3 regions of the Saccharopolyspora sp. NPDC002376 genome follow, and region 1 is predicted to be linked to each of the others. Evidence: riboswitches for the same ligand, from Rfam matches in the RefSeq annotation. Region 1 holds a riboswitch; each other region holds the start of a gene.
The links. A riboswitch is a leader RNA that binds a small molecule or an ion and turns the genes downstream of it on or off. The one in region 1 is predicted to bind glycine.

Region 1 (2,254 bases):
CAGCTGCCGCTCGAATCCCTTGGCCACGGCCATGAATCCGGCGTGCGGACCACCGAAGCCCATCGGCACGCCGAATCGCTGGGTGCTGCCGACGACCACGTCCGCACCGATCTCACCGGGCGCGCGCAGCAGCGTCAGGGCCAGCAGATCGGACGCCACCACGACCTTCGCCCCGCGCTCGTGCGCCTCGGCGATGATCCGCTCGTGGTCGCGCACCGAACCCGAAGCACCCGGGTAGGACAGCAGCGCGCCGAAGAACTCGTCCTCGGGCAGCCCTGCCGACAGGTCGGCGACGACGACCTCGATGCCCAGCGGCTCGGCGCGGGTCTGGATGACCGCGATGGTCTGCGGCAGCGTGTCGGAGTCGACCAGGAAGCGCGGCGACTTGGACTTGCCGGCGCGGCGCACGAGCGTCATGCCCTCGGCCGCGGCGGTCGCCTCGTCCAGCATGGACGCGTTGGCCACCGGCACCCCGGCCAGGTCGGCCACCATCGTCTGGAAGTTCAGCAGCGCCTCGAGCCGGCCCTGTGAGATCTCCGGCTGGTACGGCGTGTACGCGGTGTACCAGGCCGGGTTCTCCAACACGTTGCGCAGGATGACCGGCGGGGTCGTGGTGCCGTAGTAACCGAGCCCGATCATCTCGGTGTGCGGGTGACAGCGGCGCGCGAGGTCGCGCAGCTCGGCAAGCGCAGCGGTCTCGGTGGCCGGCTGGGGCAGCGCCAAGCGCAGGTCGTCCTCGCGGATCGCGTCCGGCACCGCGCTGCGGCCCAGTTCCTCCAGCGAACCGACGCCGATCACGTCGAGCATGCGGGCCAGTTCGGCCGGGGACGGCCCGACGTGCCGGTCGGAGAACGGCGTGCCGTGCTCCAGAGCGGCCAGGGGAATGCGGTCGTGGGTCACGTCGGACATCGCCAAACCTCAATCATCGCGGCGAACACAGGGGCGGCAGTACAGCCAGGACTGCGCTGCTCTCCCCCTCTGTCACCGTCCGCGAAGCGAACGCCTGAGAGCTTCACCCGGGGACCGGGCTTGCACCGTCGGCGGGTGGTGCCAGCGAATGGCACCACCTCTTTCCAGAGGTATCTCGCCCGTGCGGTCCAGGTGGCCTGAGAGGTTGTCGGGGAGGTTTTGCTCCTTCGGCGCCGACCGCGGCTAGGCCGGGCCGGACTCTCCCGCACGGGGTCGGCGATGTGTCGCAGCCTACCCGATCAGGTGGCCCGCGCGGACCTCTGATGCGAGCTGCGGCACAGTCTTTCGATCACGGCCAGGGCTGGTCAGCCGGTCTCGGCCTGGCGGTCCCGGCGACGGCGGGACAGCTCGTCCGCCGCCTGCACCATCTCGCCGCCGTCGGCCCGCTCGGCCGGGAACTCGTGGATGGTGCCGCTGATCTCGCGCATCGCACCGCTGACGGCGATGCCGAACACGCCCTGACCACCTTGCAGCAGGTCGACCACCTCCTCGGCAGAGGTGCACTCGTAGACCGTCGTCCCGTCGCTGAACAACGTCAGCCGCGCCAGGTCCTCGACGCCGCGGTTGCGCAGGTGCTCCACCGCGACCCGGATGTTGTGCAGCGACACCCCTGTGTCCAGCAGGCGCTTGACCACCTTGAGCACCAGGATGTCCTTGAACGAGTACAGCCGTTGCGAGCCGGAACCGGCCGCACCGCGTATGGACGGGCCGACCAGCTTGGTGCGCGCCCAGTAGTCCAACTGGCGGTAAGTGATGCCGGCGATCTGGCAGGCGGCCGGGCCCCGGTAGCCGACCAGTTCGTCCGGCAGCGAGGCGTCTGGGAACAGCCCACCCTGCTCCGCGGCAGCATCCCCGTTGGACGCTTCCTCGACCACGCCTGCCTCCCCTCGTCCGGCTTGTCGCCGACGACGATCACCAGCGCCCGAATCGATTGCGATCAGGGCCGCGAACACCCCGCCGACAGCCAGCGGCGCAGCACCGCCGCATCGGCGGTTCACCCGCTGAATCACACCAGGGCGATTTCGCGTAACCCGACGGTATGCCTGCCTCGCGAGGAGGTCAACGCGACGCGCGGGCGCCGGGACGACCCGGCCCCCGCCTGCAACTGCAAGCGGGGGCCGGATGTCAGATCTCGGGTCTGCGACGCCTCAGGTGTCCGCGCCGCGGAAGTCCTCGGGAGACACGGAGTCGAGGAACTCGCGGAACTTCTCCACCTCGTCCTCCTGCTCGTCCGGGATGATCAGCCCGGCCTCGTCCAGCACCGACTCGTCGGCGTGGATCGGCA
Region 2 (2,254 bases), on a different contig from region 1:
GGCCATCCCGATCGGGTGGCCCAAGGTCGGGGACGGGGCGCCGCTGGTGACCACGCCGATCTCGGCGCCGTCGGCGTCCAGCACGCGGTAGCCGTGCCGGGGCGCGCGGCGCTGGTCGGTGCTGAGCCCGACCAGGGTGCGCTCGGTGGGCTTCTCCGCGACGGCGGCCAGCGCTTCCTTGCCGACGAAGTCGACGGTCTTGTCGAGCTTGACCACCCGGCCGAGGTTGGCGTGGAACGGCGTGAGCTCGGCGGACAGCTCGTTGCCGTACAGCGGCATGCCGGCTTCCAGGCGCAGCGTGTCGCGGCAGGACAGCCCGGCGGGCTGCAGCCCGTGCTCCGCGCCCGACTCGGTCAGCGCCTGCCACACGGCCTCGGCGTCGCCGGGCGCGGTGAACAGCTCGAAGCCGTCCTCGCCGGTGTAGCCGGTGCGCGCCAGCAGCACGTCCTTGCCCGCGACCTGGGCCGGGTAGCCCGCGTAGTACTTGACGCCGGAGAGGTCGGTCTCGGTCAGCGGCGCGAGGATCGCGACGGCGTTCGGGCCCTGGATCGCGATCAGCGCGTAGTCATCGGAGACGTCCTCGTGCTGGGCGTCGAACCCGCTGATCCGCTCGGTCAGCTCGGCGGAGACCACGGCGGCGTTCGCGGCGTTGGCCACCACCAGGAACTCCTGCTCGGCGAGGCGGTAGACGATCAGGTCGTCCAGCACACCGCCCTGCGCGTTGCAGATCATGGTGTAGCGCGCGCGGCCGGGCGTGATGCTGGAGGCGTTGGCGACCAGCGCGTGGTCCAGCGCGGCCGCGGCTTCCGGGCCGCTGATCCGGATCTCGCCCATGTGGCTCAGGTCGAACAGGCCGGCCGCGGTGCGCACCGCGTTGTGCTCGGCGATGTCACCGGAGTAGCGCAGCGGCATCTGCCAGCCGGCGAACTCGGTGAGGTTGGCGCCGAGTTCCTCGTGCACGTGGTGCAAGGGCGTCTGTCGTGGCGACGACATGGTGGTGGGACTCCTCCTGGTGGGCGCCGGTCGGCAGTCGAGGGCCGGTCAGCTCACTGCGCCCAACCTTATCGGGGACACCTCGACCCCGACCTGCGCGGGCTGCGCTGGTCGGGCGGTCTCCCCGGAGTCATTGGCCTGAGAGTTTCGCCACCTCGGGAGGTGGCTTGCACCGTGGGCGAGAAGTGCATGCTTCTGCTTTTCTCCGTGATCGCCTGGTGTCGTGCGGTGCCGGTGCCTGAGAGTTTGCTGGGGAGTGTTGCTCCTTCGGCGCCCCGGTCCCGAGAAGGGCCGGAGTCTCTCCCGCACGACGTCGTAGGCGCGCTATTCGGTTCTGCGTCAAGGACGCTACGAACCACCAGTGACCCACGTCAACCGGAAGGATGAGTGATCTCGTGCCGACTTGCTGTGGAGTTCTGAAAGAGCGTGAGGTCCAGTGGAGTGAAGCAGCGGGATCCCAAGAGCGTCGCGGAGTTAGTCGATCAAGGTGACGTCACGAGTGGAAGGCAACGGCGCTCATCTATACCGACCCGGAACTGGTCAAGCGCTTGAGTGGTCCGATCGAAGGGGACTTTGGCCCGGTGCCTCCGCCGGAAGGAGTCGATGAGTGACTCCCAAGCGTTAGCCGGTGAGTTCTCGGTACTGCTTCTGCAGGCCGTCGATGAGGGCTTCGAGGGCTAGTTCGAAGCTGGCTGCGTCGATTTCCGCTGCGTGTTCGCGGAGCAGGTGTGCCTTGTTCAGGTGGGGGAAGCGGTCGCCGTAGAGGTCCGCGTCGTCCGGGAAGCCGCCGCTGAACGAGCCCATCGCCGAGCCCACCACCAGGTACTTCGTCGAGGCGCCGATCATCGTGGCGTAGCGCTGCGGCCAGCCCGCGCTGGTCAGGCCGCCGTGCACCGCATCGGCTCGGCGCAGGGCGTTCTCGCGGCGGGCCGGGCCGTAGGCCAGGAACGGCACCAGGTTGGGGTGGGCCGCCAGCGCCGCGCGGTAGGAGCGGGCCCAGCTGCGCAGGCCGGTCGTCCAGTCCTGCTCGAAGTCCGAGACGTCCACCGAGCCCATCACGTCTTCGGCGATCTCGTGCAGCAGTTCTTCCTTGGTCGCGACGTGGTTGTACAGCGAGGCCGCGCGCACTCCGAGGCGTTCGGCGAGGCGGCGCATGGACAGCGCTTCCAGGCCATCGGCGTCGATGATCTCCAGTCCGACGCGGCGGATGCGTTCCGGCGACAGCCGGGGAGTGGTCGGTCTGGGCACGTCTTCTCCTAGT
Region 3 (2,254 bases), on a different contig from region 1:
AGCCGCACCTGCTCCGCGCTGCGCCGCCGCTCGGCGTCGGCCACCGCCCGCCAGCGCAGCAGCTGCAGCGCGACCAGGTGTGCGGTGTCGGCGAACGCCGTCGCACGCTCCTCGGAAACCTCCTCGGGCACCACCGCCCACATGGATCCGAGCAGCTCGCCGCCCATCCTGATCGGCACGACCAATCGGGGCAGCGTGCCGTCCTGCTGGGCGGGCACGAAGATCGCCGAACTGCCCTTGCTGAGCTTGCGGAAGGTGCCGTACGCCCGGAACTTGGCCAGCACGTCGTCCGGCTGCCTGCGCCCCATGATCGTCGAGACCCGCGCGGGATCGGTGAGGTCCTGCCGGGCCGAGTAGGCCAGCACCTGGGAGCGCGCGTCCTCGATCGTGACCGGCGCGTCCACCACGTCGGCCACCGCGTCGGCGAGCCGGAACAGATCGCCGACCCCGGGGCTGCGCGCGCCCGCCTCGTCGATGTCGGTCCCGGCCAGCGCCGCCCTGATCAGCCAGACCAGCTGGGCCCACGCGGTCTCCGACCGGACCTCGACCAGCGCGACCCCGGCCGCCTCGGCCGCGGCGACGATGCGCTCATCGGCGGAGACCGGCGGTTTCAGCAGCACCGCCGAAGCGCCCCGGTCGCCGCAGACGCGCACCAGTGACGCCGCCTGCTCGCGGTCCGCGACGGCCACGCCCAGCACGAGGTCGCCGTCGACGACGGTCAGGTGCTGGTCGGGTTCGGCGATGACCACGTCGCCGACGCACGCGGTCGATTCCGGGACGACCACCGAGCGCAGCAGGGTCGGGCCGACCCGTTCGACCAGTGCTCGGACGTCGAGCATCACCGGCCTCCTGGAGAAGCGGCCGCCTTGGCGGTCAGTTGGGGAGGGCATTGTGACACCAAGACAGGCACGTTTATCGTTGCTGAGCAGTCTGACAATCGCATACTGGCCGTCGACCCCGTGCGGGAGAGACCTCGTACCAGCTGCGAGGCGCCGAAGGAGCAAGACTCCCCACAAACTCTCAGGCACCCATGACCGTTCGGGCGAGGCAACTCTGGAAAGCGCGCGCCACCGCTGGCGCGCCACCCAAGGTGCAAGTCGCAGGTCTGCGGCGAAGCTCTCAGGTCCCGAAACAGAGGGGGAGGCCCAGCACATTTCCGGGCGCGCCCGCGCCCTCCGAGCAGCCTTGGAGCCTCCCACCATGTCCCTGCCGCAGAACCTGCGCTACACCGAAGAGCACGAGTGGATCGAGGACCGCGACGAGCTGGTCCGCATCGGCATCACCGACCACGCCGCCGAGGCGCTCGGCGACATCGTCTTCGTGCAGCTGCCGGAGGTCGGCGAGCAGATCGAGGCCGGGCAGACCTGCGGTGAGATGGAGTCCACCAAGTCCGTGAGCGACCTGTTCGCGCCGGTCACCGGCGAGGTCGTGGCGATCAACGAGTCCGTTGTGGATGATCCCGCGCTGGTCAACGCCGAGCCGTTCGCCGGCGGTTGGCTGCTGGAGGTGCGCGCCACCGGTACCGGTGCTGTGCTCACCGCGGAGCAGTACGCCGAACTGATCGGGCAGTAGGACCCGGGCAGCAGCGGAGGCGATCAATGGCGATCAGTGTCTTCGACCTGTTCTCAGTGGGCATCGGACCGTCCAGTTCGCACACCGTGGGACCGATGCGGGCGGCCAAGCGATTCGCGCGACGACTGCGCGACGCGGGCCGGTTGCCGCAGGTCACGCGGGTCAAGGCGGAGCTGTTCGGTTCGTTGGGGGCGACCGGCCACGGGCACGGCAGCCCGAAGGCGGTGCTGCTGGGCCTGGAGGGCCACAGCCCGGAGGTCGTCGATCCGGCCGCGGTGGCGGACCGGGTCGTCGAGATCGGCGAGACGGGGCGGCTGTGCCTCGACGGGACGCACGAGATCCGGTTCAGCTCGGACCGCGATCTGGTGATGCACCGCCGCAGGTCGCTGCCGGTGCACCCGAACGGCATGCGGTTCACCGCCTTCGCCGGGGACGCCGAGCTGGACAGCGCGGTGTACTACTCGGTGGGCGGTGGTTTCGTCGTCGACGAGGACGCGACCGGGTCCGACCGGATCAAACCGGACGAGACCGAGCTGCGGCTGCCATTCCGCACCGGCATGGAACTGCTCGAGCGCGCCGCGGAGTCCGGCCTGTCCATCAGCGGCGTCATGCTGGCCAACGAGCTGTCCTGGCGCGGCGAGGACGCCGTGCGCAAGGAACTGCTGGACATCTGGCACGTCAT

Region 2: another riboswitch for glycine. It lies ahead of gcvT (glycine cleavage system aminomethyltransferase GcvT); the one in region 1 lies ahead of gcvP (aminomethyl-transferring glycine dehydrogenase).
Region 3: another riboswitch for glycine. It lies ahead of gcvH (glycine cleavage system protein GcvH); the one in region 1 lies ahead of gcvP (aminomethyl-transferring glycine dehydrogenase).

What each region holds. Positions count from the first base shown of each region.
Region 1 is NZ_JBSFBZ010000013.1:106,842-109,095, reverse strand. Features, by position in the region: gene gcvP (aminomethyl-transferring glycine dehydrogenase) at 1-909, opposite strand, end outside; glycine riboswitch at 1,084-1,185, opposite strand; gene ACWCO2_RS12040 (MerR family transcriptional regulator) at 1,275-1,844, opposite strand; gene ACWCO2_RS12035 (bifunctional nuclease family protein) at 2,118-2,254, opposite strand, start outside.
Region 2 is NZ_JBSFBZ010000008.1:26,392-28,645, reverse strand. Features, by position in the region: gene gcvT (glycine cleavage system aminomethyltransferase GcvT) at 1-993, opposite strand, end outside; glycine riboswitch at 1,111-1,209, opposite strand; glycine riboswitch at 1,210-1,309, opposite strand; gene ACWCO2_RS08335 (TetR/AcrR family transcriptional regulator) at 1,615-2,241, opposite strand.
Region 3 is NZ_JBSFBZ010000010.1:3,536-5,789, forward strand. Features, by position in the region: gene ACWCO2_RS09640 (PucR family transcriptional regulator) at 1-839, opposite strand, end outside; glycine riboswitch at 953-1,047, shown strand; glycine riboswitch at 1,048-1,145, shown strand; gene gcvH (glycine cleavage system protein GcvH) at 1,201-1,572, shown strand; gene ACWCO2_RS09650 (L-serine ammonia-lyase) at 1,599-2,254, shown strand, end outside.